DNA from 3 places in the Cupriavidus sp. 94F1 genome. Region 1 is predicted to be linked to each of the others. Evidence: predicted binding sites of a transcription regulator. Region 1 holds the regulator's gene; each other region holds the start of a gene.
The links. Region 1 encodes LexA, which represses DNA repair genes until DNA is damaged. Its sites were predicted from a motif close to ACTGTATNNNNATACAGT; they were not measured.

Region 1 (6,458 bases):
CGTGGTGCTGTCGCGGTGATAGAGCTCGTCGATCCGCTCCACCACCTGCGTCAGCAGCGGCTGGATCTCCTGAAAGCCCTTCTGGCCACGCGAGCCTTCTTCCGCAATCGCAAAAACCTTGGATTCGGCCTCGTCGAGCAGTTCGCGCACCTCGCGCCCCTTGGGCGCGAAAGCCGCGGAAGCGATGTCGTCGGCAACCGTCACAAGCTTGCGCAGGACCGAGCGTTCCCGAACGATCTCGGCGTAGCGACGGATATTGGCTGCGCTCGGCGTATTCTGCGCCAGCGAATTCAGATAGGCCAGCCCGCCCACTTCCTCGGCCTTGCCGGCCACCTGAAGCATTTCGAAGACCGTGATCACGTCCGCCGGCTTGGTGGCGGAGATCAGGCGGGCGATGCTCTGGAAGATCACCCGATGGTCAAACCGATAGAAATCGGCTTCGGACAGGAAGTCGGCGATGCGGTCCCAGGCGGCGTTATCCAGCAGCAACCCGCCAAGCACCGATTGTTCGGCCTCGATCGAGTGCGGAGGAACCTTGAGGTTGTCTAGTTGGGGATCTGCGGCGGGCGCGTTCATGGGAGGGAATTATAACGGCGCCGGGCGCCACGCAAAAAACAAAAAAAGGCAGGAGCGTGGCTCCTGCCTTTTTTGTGCATCCGACGCGCCGGTCCGGACCGGCACATCGTGGACGCGTACAGCTTAGACGTGCTCGCCCAGCACCGAAACGGTGATGTCGACCAGCACGTCGGTGTGCAGCGACACGCCAACGGCGTAGTCGCCAACCATCTTCAGCGGGCCGTTCGGCAGGCGCACTTGCGACTTCTCGACCTTGAAGCCTTGGCCTTCCAGGGCTTGGGCGATGTCGGCGTTGGTCACCGAACCGAACAGACGGCCGTCCACGCCCGACTTCTGCGTGATCTGGACGGTCAGACCGTTCAGCTTCTCGCCTTCGGCTTGCGAAGCAGCCAGCTTGGCGGCAGCGGCCTTTTCCAGCTCGGCGCGCTTCACTTCGAATTCGGCGATGGCGGTTTGCGTAGCACGGCGAGCGCGCTTGGTCGGGATCAGGAAGTTACGTGCGTAACCGTCCTTCACGCGAACGATGTCGCCCAGGTTGCCCAGGTTGATGACTTTTTCCAGCAGAATGACTTGCATCGTGTATTTCTCCTTGCGGTCCCGGGACTATCAGTTCTTGTGCAGGTCGGTGTACGGCATCAGCGCCAGGAAGCGGGCGCGCTTGATGGCCGTATCCAGCTGACGCTGATAGTGCGCCTTGGTACCGGTCAGACGAGCCGGCGTGATCTTGCCGTTGTCGCCGATGAAGTCCTTCAGCGTGTCCAGATCCTTGTAGTCGATCTGTTCGACGCCAGCCACGGTGAAGCGGCAGAAGCGCTTGCGCTTGAACAGCGGGTTCTGTTGCTGGAAGCGCTTCTTGTTCTTGTTGTCACGTTTGACGAATGCCATGATTCAATCCTTTTCGAATGCTTTACATCGAGTGATGTGAAAGACCAGTGTCTTGCTGTTGCGGTGCTTGCGGGCCAGAAAGCCTTCGCAGTCGAGCAGCGTGCCGAGCGGCATGCGCTCGAGCCGCTGGCCAATCGGGCCGATGCCCATGGCCACCACTGCGAATTCCACCTGCCTGGGCGTTTCCGCCTCCATCACCTCGCCGGCATGCTGCAGGATGCAGTTGACGACAGGGATGCCGGCTGGCGTATAGCGCAGCGTATCTCGCTCGGCGAGCGTGGCGGTCAGCCGAAGCTGGTTCACCGCGACACAGCAGTCCGCACTCAGGCGGCCTGGCCTTCCGTGGTCGTTTGCGCGGCCTTGCGGGCTTCTTCGCGCTGCACTTCCTTCATCATCGGCGACGGCGCGGTTTCAGCCTTCTTGGTCTGGACGATCAGGTGACGCAGCACGGCGTCATTGAACTTGAACGCGTGCTCGAGTTCAGCCAGCGTGTCCTTGCCGCATTCGATGTTCAGACAAACGTAGTGAGCCTTGGCCAGCTTCTGGATCATGTAGGCCATCTGACGACGACCCCAGTCTTCCACGCGATGGATCTGGCCATTTTGCGACGTGACGAGCTGCTTGTAACGCTCGATCATCGCCGGCACTTGTTCGCTTTGGTCCGGATGGACGATAAATACGATTTCGTAATGACGCATTGACGCTCCTTTTGGGATGAGCCACCCGGGCGTCACGTCCGGTGCGGCAAGGTTGAATAGCCGGCGAGTATAGCCCGGAAACCCGGGAATCCGCAAGGTACGCGGTGCAGGCGGCTCAGCAGGCGGCAAAAAGCGACTGCAGGCGCCCGGCATCGACGCCGAGCGCGGGGTCGGCTGCCAGCGCCACCAGCAGCAGCACGCGCGCCTTGTAAGGGTTGAGGTCGGCCGCCGACGCAAACAGGCCAGCCCCCGCCGCCGGCCGCGCCGGAATCGACACATGGCCGGCGCCAGTACGTGAACTGCGCACCACTGCCACACCAGCCGCCGCCGCATCGGCCAACGCCGCCACCAGGGTTTCGTGGACCGAGCCATTGCCGGTGGCGGCCACGACCAGCCCCTTCACACCAGCCGACACCAGTGCATCCACGGCCACCCTGCCCGGCTGGGCATGGCTGACCACGATCTCCACCATCGGCCAGGCCGACGGCACCGGCAAGCACGGCGCCTCCCGCCGGGACGGCGTACGCGTGAATCGAATATAGGCGTCCTGCACGTAGCCGACCGGACCGGCATTCGGCGAGACAAAGGCATCGACGGCGGACGTATGCGCCTTGGTCACGTCGCGCCCGGCGTGGATCTGCTGGTTCAGCACCACCAGCACAGCCAGGCCCCGCGCGTCCGGATGGGCCGCGACGCGCACCGCATCGAGCAGGTTCAGCGGGCCATCCGCCGACAGCGACGTTGCCGGGCGCATCGCCGCAGTGATGATCACCGGCACGGGACACGGCTGCGTCAGGTGCAAAAACATCGCCGTTTCTTCAAGCGTATCGGTGCCGTGCGTAATCACGATGCCGGCCACGTCCGATTGGCCGGACCAGTACGCCACCCGCGCCGCCAGCTGCTGCCAGAGACCGAACGTCATGTCCTTGCTGTCGACCTGCGCCACCTGCTCGGCCTCCACGCGCGCGACATCGGCCAGCGCGGGCACGGCCTGGACCAGTTGCGACACCGGCACGGTAGCCGCCTGGTACTGGGCACTGCTGGCGGGGTCGCCGGACGATCCGGCAATGGTGCCGCCGGTGGCAAGCACGACGACACGGGGCAACGATGAGGAAGACGCTGACATGTAAATAGGCTGACTGAGGGGGCTGGCCGGGCGGGCGCGGCCCGGGATCTGGCCGACGATTGTAACTGCCACCCCGCCCCAGCGCCCCCTTGGCAAACCCGCGAAGCCACCGGTGCCGCCGTCGCCCATGTAGAGCCCACTGCGCAAATTGTGCTTGCACTTCACACGATACTGTATAAAATCACAGCATACTGTTTAAACATACAGTGCTTCGGCACGAGAGACCGGCGAACCATGGCGACCCTGACACCCCGGCAGCAGCAGATTTTCGATCTGATCCGCGACACGATCCGCAACACGGGCTTCCCGCCCACGCGCGCAGAGATCGCCGCCGAGTTTGGTTTTTCCTCGCCCAATTCGGCCGAGGAACATCTGCGGGCGCTGGCACGCAAGGGCGTCATCGAACTGACCCCCGGCGCATCGCGCGGCATCCGGCTCAAGGTGGCACGCAGCGATTCGGAACGTTCCGACCAGTTCTCGCTGCCAATGGCAGGCGTGCTGCAGTTGACGCTGCCGCTGGTCGGTCGCGTCGCTGCGGGCAGCCCGATCCTTGCCGCAGAACATATCGACCGTCAGTACCAGGTGGATGCATCGGTCTTCGACGAGCGTCCGGACTACCTGCTGCGCGTACGCGGCCTGAGTATGCGCGACGCCGGCATTCTCGATGGCGACCTGCTGGCCGTGAAGAAAGCCAGCGAGGCAGCCAACGGCAAGATCGTCGTAGCCCGCCTGGGCGAGGACGTCACGGTCAAGCGCCTGAAGAAACGCGGCGACACGATCGAACTGATCGCAGAAAACCCCGATTTCCAGAACATCGTGCTCCATTCGGGCCGCGACGAGTTCTCCCTTGAAGGTATCGCTGTCGGCCTGATCCGATCGTCAGGCTTCTAGCGTGATCGGAGGCGCCTGACAGCGACTCCGGCTCCCGAGACTTAGGCAGCACGGCCGTCTGCCCTGGTCACCCGCTTTGCTTTGCCCATGCCGCCCCGTCCTTGCTGGACGACGGGCGCGGACCACTGCTGTCGCAAATTACGAGGTGTTGCCATGCTGCAATCGAATCCCATCGCTTCCCGCCGCCCGGTCAAGCCGGTCCCGTTCCGGCAAATCAAGGGCGTCCGCGTCTACCAGGGCGCGCAACGTCGCACGATGGTCGGCAACATGGCAGCCATCTGCCGCATGCTGGAACTGGCAGAACCGACCACGAAACTGCTCGATTGAAATCTGGCCGCGTGCCACGCGGATCAGCGCGCAACCGCATCACTGCGCATTCGCGTCATGCGCAGAACCGGACCTTGTCGACCCCGCCAACGTCCGGTTTTTTTCGCCCATCGACCGGCTTCGCCTTGGCGTATGCGATCGCAATCGGATGCTGTCAGGTCGGTTGCACCAGGCGGAAGGGATGGTGGGAAGGGATGCGTGCAAAGCAAAACAGCCGCTTGACTAAGCGGCTGTTTTGCAAGGGAATTCTTTGGGGTGGCTGATGGGACTCGAACCCACGACGACAGGAATCACAATCCTGGACTCTACCAACTGAGCTACAGCCACCGTAGAGATTTTTCGTTGACCGTTGTGTCGATCAGCGAAGAACAAGACTATACAAGCATTCTCTGCTGATGGCTAGTATTCCGCACAAAAAAATTTCGGATTCGCTGGCGGATGGCTTCCGGACTTCATCGGGGGCCCACCCACTTCGCTTCCAGCAGCACGGCTTCCTTGATCGCAGCGATGATCTCTGCCTCGCTCGGAAAAAGTCCAAGCAAGCGTTTCGACTTGCCATTCAGGACGTCGCGCTGCAACGCCTTGCCGGCGTCGATCGATGTGCCTGGGTGCCAGCAATAGCGCGCAGTCCATTTGCCGTCCTGCAGTTGCTCGGCTACCCAGATCACCCGGTAGTCCTCGAAGACTTCACCGAATGGTTCTTCCGCTTCCATTTCGTTTCCTCAGGGCTCGCTTCCGATTCACTGGCTTCGACATTCCCCGTCACACCGCTCGAACCGGCCAGCCCAACTGCTTTTCCCCCACTTGGCGCCGCATCCGTGAAGATACGACTCCCACGCCATGCCGGCTAATGTCGCGGCATTTTTCAGCGCATCGTAACATGACCTACGCGCCGCTCGACAGGGCATGTCTTAACAATAGCCCGAGCTTGACGTATCGGCCTGCCCTTCAAAAGCGGAGGTCTTGCCCCACCACGGCAGGGTTCTGTCGCAAATAATGCTGTTGGATACTCTTCCCCGAGGGACATTGACCCCCTCGACATTCCCGACAGGCGATCACTCCCGACGAGCATCGCCTGCTTTTTTTTTGGTGTTCAGGTACGCCACGGTTTTATGCGCGATTCGTGCATGGCGCGACCCACGAAAAAAAAGAGCCCGCTCGCAAGCGGACTCTTAAATTAGCGATCTCAATGCCCTGAAGGCACATTCAATGTAGACCCCGAACGCACGGCGCACCATCCGGGCAAACCCACGGTTGCTGTGGTAACAACGAGACGGGGCAGAAAAAAAGCCCGCACACGGCGGGCTCAAAAATCAGTTGAAGAAAGCCCTGTATTCGAGGGCAGGCACAGTGTAAGAACATGCCGCAGGACTGGCGAATTAGGGGAATCCCTTTGCCCACGCGGGTTTCCAGTCACCTCAACCGCCGCAAACGCCCTTGGGGCATACATTTGCGGCATGTGCATAGCACGATCGTTCGAAATTAGAGTTTTTCCTCCAGTCCAGCCCGCATACGATCGTCACGTTCGGGGGTCGCTCAGGCCGCCTCCAGGAGGTCTGGACGCAGATGGGAACGCGCTTCTTCGAATAGCGCATCCACGTCGGCCCGGGTGCGGGCAGCGTTCATGCGCCGTGCATCCGACAGCACCCGGCGCCAGCCGCGTCCGCCATAGACCCCGCGATGGAGGCCCAGCATATGCCGGGTGGCAGCGCCCATATAGCCGCCCCGCTCCACCAGATGGCCGATATAGGCTTGCATGGCCATTTCGGCGTCTTCGCGCGTTGGAATCGGCGATTCAACGCCGTAGAAACGGCTGTCCATTTCGGCGAGGATATAAGGATCGTGGTAAGCCTGACGGCCGATCATTACCCCATCCACGTGGCGCAAATGTTCTTCCATTTCGCCATAAGAGACAATGCCGCCGTTAATCAGGATTTCCAGCTGCGGAAATTCTT
Region 2 (6,458 bases), on a different contig from region 1:
CGTGGCTGGCCAGCCTGGCCGCAGTGGCCGGCTTCAGCGCCGTGGCCGGCACCGTGCACCTGCCTCCGGTGACCGATATCGGCGCCCAGTCGGCCGCAGCCGCCAGGCAGGGCGAGCCGCTGGTGGTGCTTGTCAGCCTGCCCGGCTGTACCTATTGCGAGACGGTGCGCCGCAACTATCTGGGCCCGCAGGTGGCGGCCGGGGACATTGCCGCGCGGGAAATCGACATGACGGCCGATACGCCGGTCCGTGACGTCGATGGCACCATGACCACCGCCAAACGCTGGGCGCAGGCCCACAACATCTCGGTCGCCCCGACCGTGATGTTCCTGGACCCGCACGGCCGCAACCTGGCCAAGCCGCTGCGCGGCATGCAGCCCGATTTCTATGGTGCCTACCTGGAGCAGGCCATCGACGAGGCCCGCGCCAAGGTGGCCGCCCGGCCCGGCGCGCAGCAGTAGCGCGGGCACACGCTTCCATATTGCGGCGAATTGCCGCAGCCCCGGCGGGCTTGACCGTCCACGATGCCGGCTTCCGCGCCCGGCAGTAGAATAGCCGCTGTCCGATGGCTGTCCCGGTACCGTTATTCCATGTCCAATACTGCTGCTTCCGCCACTTCCCCGCGCAAACGCTGGCCGCTCGCCGTCGCGGTCGTGATCGTCGCCCTGCTTGGCGTCTTTGGCTATCGCGCCATGTCGCCAGCCAGCAAGGTGCCCGATGCCACGTTCACGCTGCTGTCGGGCCAGAAAGTCAGCACGGCCGATCTGAAGGGCAAGGTCTACCTGGTCAACTTCTGGGCCACCAGCTGCGCCACCTGCGTCAAGGAAATGCCGCAGATGATCGACACCTACAAGCAGTTCAAGGACAAGGGCCTGGATTTCGTGGCCGTGGCCATGAACTATGACCCGCCGATGTACGTGGCCAACTACGCCAAGACGCGCGAACTGCCGTTCAAGGTGGCCATGGATTCGGACGGCTCGGCGGCCAAGGCCTTTGGCGACGTCCAGCTCACGCCCACCACGTTCGTGGTCGACAAGAACGGCAAGATCCTGAAACGCTACGTGGGCGAGCCCGAGTGGGATGCGCTGCACAAGCTGCTGGATGGTGCGCTGGCCAGCGCGGCCTGATTGCGTGCCGTCCCCGGTCGAAAAGGTGCCCAAGCGGCACCTTTTTTGTTGCCCGGACGCCGCGCAGGCACGTGCGGCTTGCCAGTCGAAGCTGTATGGATATACAGTGGGCGCCAGATTTTTCTCAATCCTCCCCTCTGCCCTTCCCGCTGTGCTACCGGATCTCGCCCCTGAAGCCGACGTGCCCGCCGATTTCTCCCCGGAGACGGGCGACGCGGCTGCCTACCTGTCCAAGCTGAATCCGGAGCAGCGCGCCGCCGTGGAATATGCGGGCGAGGCGCCGCTGCTGATTATTGCCGGCGCGGGCTCGGGCAAGACCAATACGCTGGCGCATCGCGTCGCGCACCTGGTGGTGGGCGGCGCCGACCCGCGGCGCATCCTGCTGCTGACGTTCTCGCGCCGTGCGGCGTCCGAGATGGGCCGCCGCGTGGAGCGCATTGTCGATCAGGCACTGGGCATCCAGTCCGGCGCAGGGCGTGCCGCGCTGCAGTGGTCGGGCACCTTCCACGCCATCGGCGCCCGGCTGCTACGCGAATACGCCGAGACGCTTGGCCTGGCGCCGAGCTTCACGATCAGCGACCGCGGCGATTCGGCCGACCTGATGCACGTGGTGCGCCACGACCTGGGATTGTCCGAGCAGGCGTCGCGCTTTCCGCGCAAGGAAACCTGCCTGGCCATCTATTCGCGCGTGGTCAACACCCAACTGCCGATCGAGGTGGTGCTCAAGACCCAGTTTCCGCGCTACGCGATGTGGGCGGACGCGCTCAAGACGCTGTTCGCCGGCTATGTCGAGGCCAAGCAGAAGCAGCAGGTGCTGGATTACGACGACCTGCTGCTCTACTGGGCGCAGGCCATGACCGAGCCCGCGCTGGCGCGGGACATGGGCGCGCGCTTCGACCACGTGCTGGTCGACGAGTACCAGGACACCAACGCGCTGCAGGCGTCGATCCTGATGGCGCTGAAGCCGCAGGGCCGTGGCCTGACCGTGGTGGGGGACGACGCGCAGTCGATCTACGCCTTCCGTGGCGCCACGGTGCGCAACATCCTCGATTTCCCGACGCAGTTCACGCCGGCTGCCGAACAGGTCACGCTGTCGCAGAACTACCGTTCCACGCAGCCGATCCTGCAAGCCGCCAACGCAGTGATCGGCCTGGCGGCCGAACGCTTCACCAAGGACCTCTGGTCGCTGCGCGAGTCGGCCGAAAAGCCCGGCGTGGTGGTGGTCAACGACGAAGCCGACCAGGCGCGCTTTGTGGTCGAGCAGGTGCTGGCACGACGCGAATCGGGCCTGGCGCTGATGCAGCAGGCGGTGCTGTTCCGCGCCGCCGACCACAGTGCGCAGGTCGAAATCGAACTGGCCCGGCGCAACATCCCGTTCGTGAAGTTCGGCGGCCTGAAATTTCTGGAATCGACGCACGTGAAGGACGTGATGGCCGTGTTGCGCTGGCTGGAAAACCCGCGCGACCGCATGGCCGGCTTCCGCACGCTGCAGCTGCTGCCCGGTATCGGGCCGAAGACCGCCGCGCGCGTGCTCGAAGGGCTGGAAGCGGCCACCGAGCCTTTGGTGGCGCTGGAGGCCTTCGAGGCCCCGCCCGCTGCCGCGCCCGCGTGGGACGACCTGCTGACGCTGGCCCGCACGCTGATGGCGCCCACGTCGCCGTGGCCGTCGGAGTTCGAACAGGTGGTGGCGTGGTACGCGCCACATCTGGAGCGCATGCACGACGATGCCGCCGCGCGCCAGGCCGACCTGCAGCAGATCGAGCGCATCGCGGCCACCTATGCGTCGCGCGAGCGTTTTCTGACCGAACTGACGCTGGACCCGCCCAGCGCGTCCAGTGACGAATCGGGCGTGCCGTCGCGTGACGAGGACTACCTGATCCTGTCGACCATCCATTCGGCCAAGGGCCAGGAATGGAAGGCCGTGTACGTGCTCAACGCCGTGGACGGCTGCATGCCGTCCGACCTGGCCACCGGCACCACCGAGGAAATCGAGGAAGAACGCCGCCTGCTGTACGTGGCCATGACGCGCGCGCGCGACCATCTCGACGTGATCGTCCCCCAGCGGTTCTACGTGCACAACCAGGTGGGTTTTGGCGACCGCCATGTCTACGCGTCGCGCACGCGCTTCCTGCCGAACCGCGTGATGCCGAATTTCTACAGCCGGTCGTGGCCGCCCCCGCCGATGCCCGGCGAAGGGCAGGACAAGGCGTCCTTGCCGCAGGTCGATCTGGCATCCCGCATGCGCAACATGTGGAAATAGGCGGCCATCAGGCCAGCGCCACCCCCGCCTGACGCACCACTTCCACCAGCGCCCCGTCGCGCAGCAGCGCGGCCACGCGTTCGATCTCGTCGGTCATGTAGCGGTCCGTGTCCAGGAACGGCACGTGTTCGCGCACGAAGGCGAAGACCGCGCGGCCGGCTGGCGACAGGTGCTCGACCGCGCCGGCCAGTTCCGCCGCCTGGCACGCGGCCAGCAGCTCCAGCGCCAGGATGTACTGGTTGTTATCCAGGATGCGGCGCGCGTTGCGGGCCGAGATCAGCCCCATGCTGACCACGTCCTGGTTGTCGCCGTTGGACGGCACGCTCTGGATGCTGGCCGGGCTGCAGATCGTGCGGTTCTCGGCCACCAGCGCCGTGGCCGGGTACTGGGCGCCGGCAAAGCCGCACGACAGGCCTTCGTTGGCGGCGGCCAGGAAGGCGGGCAGGCGATTGTTCAGGTGCGGGCTCAGCAGGCGGTTCAGGCGGCGTTCGGCCATCACGCCCAGTTGCGTGGCGGCGATGGCCAGGAAGTCCATCGCGAAGGCCACCTGCTGGCCGTGGAAATTGCCGCCGTGGAACAGCGCGTCATCGTCAAAGAACAGCGGGTTGTCGTTCGATGAATTGAGTTCGCGCGTCACCACGTTGGCACAGTGATCCAGCGTATCGCGCACGGCGCCGAGCACCTGCGGGATGCAGCGCAGCGTGTAGGCCTTCTGGATGAACACGCCCGTGCCGGTGTTCTTTTCGTCGCCGGCGCGATGCTTCATCTCCGCGCTGAGCGTGTCGTGCCCGGCCAGCCGCGTCGAGCCGGCCAGCAGCGCGCGCAGGTTGGCGGCGGAGCTGACCTGGCCGGGGTGTGGCTTGGCGATGTCGTGGCCGTGCGCCATGAACGCATCGGCCGATGCCGACAGTCCTTCCAGCGCCAGCGCCGCAATGGCTTCGGCCTGCCGGACCTGCGCGCGCAGCGTCTCCAGCAGCAGGCACGACACCCCGGTCATGGCGGAAGTGCCATTGATCAGCGCCAACCCTTCCTTGTACGCCAGCGTGATCGGGGCAATGCCGTGCTGTCGCAGCACGTCGGCAGTGGGCGCCGTGCCGCCATCGGCGGTCAGCACCTTGCCTTCGCCGATCAGCGTGATGGCCACGTGCGATAGCGGCGCAAGGTCGCCGCTGGCACCGAGCGATCCCACCTGCGGCACGGCCGGCGTGATGCCGGCGGCCAGGTATTTGAGCAGCTGCTCGATCACCACCGGGCGCACCGCCGAATAGCCACGCGACAGCGCGTTGGCGCGCGCCACCATCATGGCCCGCACTTCATCGCGCGAGAACAGCGGCCCCACGCCGGCGCAGTGGCTGCGCAGCAGGTTCTCCTGCAGCGCGCGGCCGTGTTCGATATCGACCCAGTTGTGGACCAGTTCGCCAAACCCGGTGGACACGCCATAGATCGGCACATTGGTGGCTGCCACTTGCTCGAAGCGGGCCCGGGCGTCGCGCACCTTGTCGAGGACGTCGGCAGGAACGTGCGCGGTCAACTTGCCTTGGGCGATGGCGGCGACGGCTTCGGGGCGGAGCTGGTAGCCGTCGATGGCGGCTTGGGATGCGGTGTCGGTCATGGGGCGTGCGGTAGGGATCAAGGCAGGGGCGAGAGTGTACCGCGCCCGATTCGCCCTGCCGCAGCCGTTACAGTCCGTAGCGTTTGATCTTGTCGTAGAGCGTCGCCTTGCCCACCTGCAGCAGATCGGCGGCCTGGCTGACGGCGCCGCCCGTGCGCGCGAGCGTATCGGCGATCACGGCGCGCTCGTAGCGCTCCATCCGCTCGCGCAGCGGAATCGATTCGTCGCCGCCTTCGGCCTTGCCGGCATGGCCGCCCTCGGGCACGCCCAGCACCAGGCGGTCTGCCGCATTGCGCAGCTCGCGCACATTGCCGGGCCACGGGCGTTGCATCAGCTGCTGGCGCTGCATCTCGGACAGGATCGGGGCCGGCCGCTGGTAGCGCACGGCGGCCACCAGCATGAAGTGCTCGAACAGCGGCACGATATCCTCGCGACGCTCGCGCAGCGGCGGCAGCGGAATCGTCACCACATTGAGGCGGTACAGCAGATCCTGCCGGAACGCGCCCTGCGCCACCAGCGACTCCATGTCGCCCTTGGCGGCGGCGACGATGCGCACGTCGATCGGCAGCGATGCGTTCGAGCCCAGCCGCTCCAGCGTGCCTTCCTGCAGCACGCGCAGCAGCTTCACCTGCAGCGCCAGCGGCATGCTCTCGATCTCGTCCAGGAACAGCGTGCCGCCCGACGCATGTTCGAGCTTGCCGATGCGGCGCTTGCCCGCGCCCGTGAACGCGCCCGCCTCGTGGCCGAACATCTCGCTTTCGAAGATCGATTCCGGCACCGCGCCGCAGTTCAGCGCGATGAATGGCGCGTCGCGGCGCGTGGACAGCGCGTGCAGGCTGCGCGCCACCAGTTCCTTGCCGGTGCCGGTCTCGCCGTTGATCATCACCGGCACATCGGTTTCGGCCACATTGGCGATCAGCCCGCGCACCTGGGCAATGGCCGGCGACCGGCCGATGATGCGCGTGCCGGCCGCCGGGCCGGCCAGTTCACGGCGCAGCGCCACGTTTTCGAGTTCCAGTGCACGGCGCTCCAGCGCCCGGCGCACGGTATCGGTCAGGCGGTCCGCGCCGAACGGTTTCTCGATGAAGTCGTAGGCGCCCTCGCGCATCGCCTGCACCGCCATCGTAATATCGCCATGCCCGGTCACCAGGATCACCGGCAGGCCTGGCGCCACGTTGCGGCAGTGGTGCAGCAGGTCCAGCCCCGACGCGCCGCCCAGGCGCACGTCGGTCACCAGCACGCCCGGGAAGTCGGCGCTCAGGTGCGGCATCGCGGCCTCCGCCGACGGCAGCGCCAGCACCGCGAATCCGGCCAGTTCCAGGCTCTGTGCCGTGGCCTGGCGCACCAGCGGTTCGTCTTCGACAAACAGCACGCGCAGCCCGTCTTGCATCGCAATCATTTCGCGTTTCCTCATCACGCCGCCACGGGCTGGCGCGCCCGCCGCAACGTCACCACAAAT
Region 3 (6,458 bases), on a different contig from region 1:
CACGCACATCCGGAAATTACGATGCATACGCCATCGCTCGCCACCTATGTGGCCTGCCTGGAGCGCGGCGATCTGCAGGGCGTGGCGAACCTGATGCTGCGCTCGGCGTACAAGCTGGCCGCGGCCGGCGCCGATTTCGTGATCTGCCCCGACAACACCATCCATACGGCGCTGGACCTGGTGCGGCCCACGTCGCCGCTGCCGTGGCTTCATATCGCCGAGGTGGTGGCCGACGCCGCCGTGGCACGCGGCTTCCATCGGCTTGGCATCACCGGCACGCGGTGGCTGGTGGACAGCGAGGTGTATCCGGCCGCGCTGGCCGCACGCGGGCTGGAAGCGGTGCGCCCGCCCGTGGAAGACCGCGCATTGATCGACCACGTGATCATGAACCAGCTGGTGCCCGGCATCGCCACGCCTGAAGGGGTAGCGACGTTCCGGCGCGTGATCGATGACCTGCGGCACAACGGTTGCGACGCCGTGGTGCTGGGCTGCACCGAGATTCCGCTGATCATCGACGACGGCAATTCGTCGTTGCCGACGCTCGATTCAACCCGCCTGCTGGCGCGCGCGGCACTGCAGCGCGCAGTGGCGGCGTAGCCCTCCGAATTGGCCGATCAACGACGTTCCGTGCGGAAGTACAGCAGCGCGATGGCGGGCAGGGCGAAGCCGATCCAGCTGGCCAGGGGCCAGCCCGCACGCGCATAGGCCCACGCGCCCACTGACGATCCGATGGCGCCGCCCACGAAAAAGATGGCCATGTACAGGCCGTTGAGGCGGCTGCGGTGTTCGTCGGACAGCGAGAAGATCGCGCGCTGGCCGATCACCAGATTGGTCGACACCGCGAAGTCGAGCAGCACGGCAGCCACCGTCAGCGACAGCAACGACAGCAGCGAACCCTCCGCCCCCACCCGGCTCAGCAGGAACGAAGCCGCGCCCAGCGCCAGCGCCAGCGCCGTCATCTGCCGGCTGTGGCCACGGTCGGCGTAGCGGCCCGCCATCGGCGCGGCAATGGCACCGGCCACACCGACCAGCGCGAAGATCGCGATACCGGTCTGCGACAGATGGAACGCGGGCCCGGCCAGGTACAGCGGCGTGGTGGTCCAGAACAGGCTGAAGACACCGAACATGGCGGCCTGGTACGCGGCCCGGCGGCGCAGGATCGGCTGGGTGCGCAGCAGATGGCTCATCGAGCCAAGCATCTGGATGTAGTTGACGCCCGGCGCCGGCCGGCGCTGCGGCAGCTTGCGCGCCAGCACGATGCCGAGCAGCACCATCGCCACGGCCGACGCCGCGAAGATCGCGTGCCAGCCGAACAGGTCTGACACCAGGCTCGACACCGGACGCGCCAGCATGATGCCCATCAGCAGTCCGCTGGTGACATTGCCGACCGCACGGCCGCGCGCATGCTCGGAGGCCAGGTGCGCCGCGAACGGCACCAGCACCTGCACCGCCACCGAGCACAGTCCAATCGCGCAGCCCGCCACCAGGAACACGCTGGCATGCGTGGCCAGCGCCGCCGCCAGCAGGGCCGCCGCGCACCCGCCCACCAGCGTGAGCACGAGCTTGCGGTTTTCGACGATATCGCCCAGCGGCACCAGCAGCAGCAGGCCCACGCAGTAGCCGGTCTGGATCAGCGTGACGATCAGGCCGGCAATTTCCGGCGACAGCTGCAACGCGCGTGCAATCGGCCCGACCAGCGGCTGTGCGTAGTACAGGTTGGCGACGATCATGCCGCAGGCCACGGCCAGCAGGGGCGTGATCCAGGCGGCCGGGGCGGCGGTACGTTGGGCGGGAGCGGCGGTTGTCATGGGGCGCGCGTGGGCGGAAGGTGGGGCGTGGCGCTCTCGATGGGCGCCCGTCGAAGCCGCCGATTCTACCGGGAGATAGATAGGGCCGTATGACGTGGGGGTTTTTTGGCCTGGGATCGGCCCGATTCGCCTGGAGGAAGGCCGTTCAGCCTTCCGCCTCGTCGTCGAAGCGGAATTCCTCCTGCACCGGCGCGGGATCGTCCCCTTGCTCGGCCGCCGGGAGCAGGGCGCTGACGCGCACGCCCAGCAGCCGGATGCGCCGCTCCAGCGGTATCCGCTTCAGGCACTCGGTGGCACCGCGCCGGATCATCGCGCCATCGGCGGTATGGGCGGTCATGGTCAGGTCGCGGGTCACGGTGTGGAAATCGTCAAAGCGCAGCTTGATGCCCACCGTCCGGCCCACGTACCCCTTGCGGCGCAGGTCGTCGGCCACGCGCATGCACAGCCGGGTGAACTGCTCCGACAGCACGGGGCGATCGGTACGCGGGTGCAGGTCGCGCTCGAACGTGGTTTCGCGGCTCATCGACTTGGGTTCGGAACTGACCACCACCTGACGGTCGTCGCGGCCATGGGCCACTTCCACCAGCCAGCCCGCGTAATTGCGGCCGAAGTGCGCCTGCAGTAGCGCCAGATCGGCCTCGGCCAGGTCTCCCACGGTGTCGATGCCGATGGCCTGCAGCTTCTCCGCGGCCTTGGGGCCGATGCCGTTGACCTTGCGCGCCGGCAGTGGCCAGATGCGCGTGGGAATATCGGCCGGGGTCAGGATGGTCAGTCCGTCCGGCTTGTCCAGTTCGGACCCGATCTTGGCCAGGAGCTTGTTGGGGGCCACGCAGATCGAACACGTCAGGCCCGTCGCTTCATGGACCGCAGCCTTGATGCGGGCGGCTACCTCGTGCGGCTCGCCCTCTATATCACTCAGATCGATATATATCTCGTCGATCCCGCGATCTTCTATTTGTCCGGTGAATGTTCGGACGGCCGCCTTGAAGAGTCCGGAGTAGCGGCGGTAGGCGTCGAAGTCCGTCGGCAGCAGGATCGCGTCGGGCGCCAGCTTGGCGGCCTTCATCATGCCCATGGCCGAGAACACGCCCAGGGCGCGGGCCTCGTAGGTGGACGTGGTGACCACGCCCCGCCCCACATAGTCACGCAGCCGGGCGTGGCGGCGCGATCCGTCGGGTAGTACCTCGGGCACCGCATTGCGGCCGCCGCCGATCACGACCGCCTGGCCACGCAGGTCCGGATAGCGCAGCAGTTCCACCGAAGCGTAGAACGCGTCCATGTCGAGATGGGCAATACGCCGGGGAGCGTTCGGGGGCATGAGCGTGGAGAGGCGATCGATACTGTATATCCGTACAGTATAGTGTGGCGACGTTGTTTCCGGAATAGCGCGCGATTGCCACGAATATTCACATCACGGATAGAAGCGGCGGTTTTTTAAGCGGGTTCATTTTTCGTGCTGATGGACCGCTTCGCATTCAGACGCGTGACCAGCAAACCCTCGGCCGCGTAGATTGCCAGCGAGATCCAGATCAGGGCATAGCCGATCTGCTTCTGTGCCGGAAACGGCTCGTGGTAGAGCCAGATGCCAAGTACCAGCTGGATGGTGGGCCCGGCGTATTGCAGCAGGCCGAGCAGCGACAGCGGGATACGGCGCGCGCCGGCGGCAAAGAATAGCAGCGGCACCGCCGTGAGCGGACCGGCCAGCAGCAGCAGGATCTGCGTACCCGTGCCTGCGCTGCGCGTGGTGTCGTGCCCGGTCAGGAGCAGGAAGCCCAGCGCCGCAGCGGCCAGCGGGAACAGGATCAGCGTTTCCAGCGACAGGCCCTCGAGCGCACCGAGCGCGCCGGTCTTGCGCAGCAGCCCATAGCCGCCAAACGACGCGGCCAGGCCCAGCGCAATCCACGGCAGTTGTCCGGCCGACCAGGTGAGCCAGAGCACACCGGCCGCCGCGATGGCGATCGACAGCCACTGGGCCGGCCGCAGCCGCTCGTGCAGCAGCAGCACCCCCAGCAGCACACTGAATAGCGGATTGATGAAATAGCCCAGGCTGGCATCGACCACGCGATCGGCCGACACCGCCCAGATATAGAGGAACCAGTTGCAGCACAGCAGCCCCGCGCTGGCCGCGAAGTTCAGGATCAGGCGCGGATTGGCCGCCACGTCGCGCAGCCAGCCGAAATGACGGCGCCACAACAGTATTGCCCCCAGGAATACCAGCGACCACACCATGCGGTGCAGCAGGATTTCCAGCGGCGCCACGCCGTGCAGGGACTTGATGTAGAGGGGCAGCAGGCCCCAGATGATGTACGCCAGCAGGGCGTAGAAGATGCCGAGTTGCATGGGAATGTTCCCGGTAGAGTCCGGTTGTGGGGCGGATTCTACCGGGGTGTGGGCAGGCGCGTGGCGCCATGAAAAAACCCGGCCGGAGCCGGGCTTGTCGTGAGCGAAATGGCCGAATGGCCAAATCATCGGTTCGCTTACAGCTTGCGCGCGTAGCTGAACTGCGCGAACGCCTGCTCGGCCACGTTGAACCAGGCGGCCTCGTTGTTGCGGAACACGCGCCAATCGTCGTAGATCTTCTTGAACGACGGGTTCTTGGCGCTTTCGTCGGCGTACGCTTCCTGCGTGGCCTTGAAGCAGGCTTCCATGATCTCCTTCGAGAACGGACGCAGCTTCACGCCGCTTTCCAGCAGGCGGGCCAGCGCCTGCGGGTTCACGGTGTCGTACTTGGCCATCATGTTGGTGTGCGCCTCGATAGTGGCCGTTTCCAGCGCGCGCTTGTAGAGCGCCGGCAGCTTGTCGTACTCGGGTTGCGATGCGTAGAACGACAGCTGCGCGCTGCCTTCCCACCAGCCCGGGTAGTAGTAGTACGGCGCCACCTTGTAGAAGCCGAGCTTTTCGTCGTCGTACGGGCCCACCCATTCGGCCGCGTCGATCGTGCCCTTTTCCAGCGCCGGGTAGATGTCACCGCCGGCAATCTGCTGGGGCACCACACCCAGGCGGGCCAGCACCACGCCGGCAAAGCCGGCCACGCGGTACTTCAAGCCCTGCAGGTCGGCCACGGTCTTGATTTCCTTGCGGAACCAGCCGCCCATCTGGGCGCAGGTATTGCCGCCCATGAAGTTGACGACGTTGTATTCCTTGAAGAACTCGCGCATCAGCTTCATGCCGTTGCCCTGCATCATCCAGGCGTTCTGCTGGCGCGCGGTCAGGCCGAACGGGATGGTCGTGTCGAAGCACAGCGTCGGATTCTTGCCGAAGTAGTAGTAGCCGGCCGTGTGGCCGATCTGCACGGTCTGGTTCTGCACGGCGTCCAGCACCTGCAGGCCCGGCACGATTTCACCGGCGGCGAACACCTTGATGTTGAACTTGCCGTCGGTCAGTTCCTTCACGCGCTGGCTCAGCAGTTCGGCCCCGCCATAGATGGTGTCGAGCGATTTCGGGAAGCTGGACGCCAGGCGCCATTCCACCGCCGGGTTGCTGCCGACCACAGCGGGCGCGCCCGGCGCGCTGGCCGATGCGGCCGGGGCCGCGGGCTTTTCTTCCTTGCCGCAGGCGGCAAGTGCACCCGTGGCAGCTACGGCCGAAGCCTTCAACAGGAAGGAACGACGTTCCATGGACATCTCCTCTTTTATAGATATATAGGCGTGACTGCCTTGCACCCGTTATGCGTTGCCCGGAAGACAGGTCGGACGATTATAGCGGTGGCGTTTTCAGCACGGATGCCCTCAGGGATGGGGGTTTTCGCTAGGAATTCGGCACTTCCGCAACGGTTTTGCCATGGCGCCCGGGCATGCTTCGATGCGGTGCATTTCGCTTTCCGCAATGTGGGAATCCGGACGCATTTCCAACGCTTTGTGACGCGATCGCGGGATTTTGTAACCCGGCTTGCGGTCCAAAAGTTCGCCTGTTAAAAACTGAGCCCTCCCTCCGGAGTTCTTCCACGCCGGCCCTGTTGTGTCCATGTTGCAATCCGTACTGCCTCCCGCCCGCCCATTTGCCCGTCGCCGCCTGACTTTTGTCGTCCTGGCCGCCTGGGGGCTCAGCGCGTGCGCGCAAACAGGCACTTCGGTAGCGCCACCGCCGATGATCGCGGAGAGCACGACCCAGCTGGTGACCTCCGCCGTGGCAGCCGGCGCCGTGCCTGCCGCAGCACCTGCCGCCGCACCTGCCAGCGTACCGGCGACCGTACCCGCCGCTGCGTCCGCCGATCCACTGGCGGACCTGATCCAGTCGGCCAATGCTGCCGAGGGTGCCGATGCGGCAAAGGACCGGGCTGCCGCACCTGCCAATACGGCACTGGCGGCCCAGGGTGGCGAAACGCCTGCGGTCGCCGAGGGCACCGCCACGGTTGCCCAGGTGCCCGCCGACGAGAATCCGGACTTCGTGGGTCCGCCCGACTCACTGGCTCCGCCGCCCCCGCCACCGCCGCCGGTGGTGCTGTTCCCGCACCGGCTCGGCGAATTTCCGGCACTGCCGCAGGACGGGACGCCAACACCAGCGACACCAGCTCGGCATTCGGAAAACGCCGATATCGCGTCGGAAACCCCGTCCGACGCGCCACCAGTGCTGCGTTCGCAACTTCCAGCCGACGACCCAGCCGGGGATTCGGTCTGGCGCCTGGGCTACAGCGGGCGCGCGGCGGTGGAA

Region 2: AC3FJ6_RS08115 (ATP-dependent helicase) is a predicted target of LexA. The motif match lies at 1,218-1,235, and genes of this name have one in related genera.
Region 3: dinB (DNA polymerase IV) is a predicted target of LexA. The motif match lies at 3,148-3,165, and genes of this name have one in related genera.

What each region holds. Positions count from the first base shown of each region.
Region 1 is NZ_JBYOJT010000001.1:76,421-82,878, forward strand. It holds gene AC3FJ6_RS00340 (replicative DNA helicase) at 1-576, opposite strand, end outside; gene rplI (50S ribosomal protein L9) at 700-1,152, opposite strand; gene rpsR (30S ribosomal protein S18) at 1,183-1,461, opposite strand; gene priB (primosomal replication protein N) at 1,465-1,764, opposite strand; gene rpsF (30S ribosomal protein S6) at 1,785-2,159, opposite strand; gene AC3FJ6_RS00365 (asparaginase) at 2,275-3,285, opposite strand; gene lexA (transcriptional repressor LexA) at 3,520-4,176, shown strand; gene AC3FJ6_RS00375 (hypothetical protein) at 4,330-4,503, shown strand; tRNA gene AC3FJ6_RS00380 (tRNA-His) at 4,755-4,830, opposite strand; gene AC3FJ6_RS00385 (hypothetical protein) at 4,956-5,216, opposite strand; gene dusA (tRNA dihydrouridine(20/20a) synthase DusA) at 6,040-6,458, opposite strand, start outside.
Region 2 is NZ_JBYOJT010000003.1:82,596-89,053, forward strand. It holds gene AC3FJ6_RS08105 (thioredoxin fold domain-containing protein) at 1-461, shown strand, start outside; gene AC3FJ6_RS08110 (TlpA disulfide reductase family protein) at 591-1,127, shown strand; gene AC3FJ6_RS08115 (ATP-dependent helicase) at 1,279-3,387, shown strand; gene cmdF (tyrosine 2,3-aminomutase) at 3,395-4,999, opposite strand; gene AC3FJ6_RS08125 (sigma-54-dependent transcriptional regulator) at 5,067-6,389, opposite strand; gene AC3FJ6_RS08130 (sensor histidine kinase) at 6,413-6,458, opposite strand, start outside.
Region 3 is NZ_JBYOJT010000003.1:487,869-494,326, forward strand. It holds gene AC3FJ6_RS10000 (aspartate/glutamate racemase family protein) at 1-597, shown strand, start outside; gene AC3FJ6_RS10005 (MFS transporter) at 615-1,808, opposite strand; gene dinB (DNA polymerase IV) at 1,954-3,126, opposite strand; gene rarD (EamA family transporter RarD) at 3,243-4,148, opposite strand; gene AC3FJ6_RS10020 (TRAP transporter substrate-binding protein) at 4,286-5,425, opposite strand; gene AC3FJ6_RS10025 (carbohydrate porin) at 5,772-6,458, shown strand, end outside.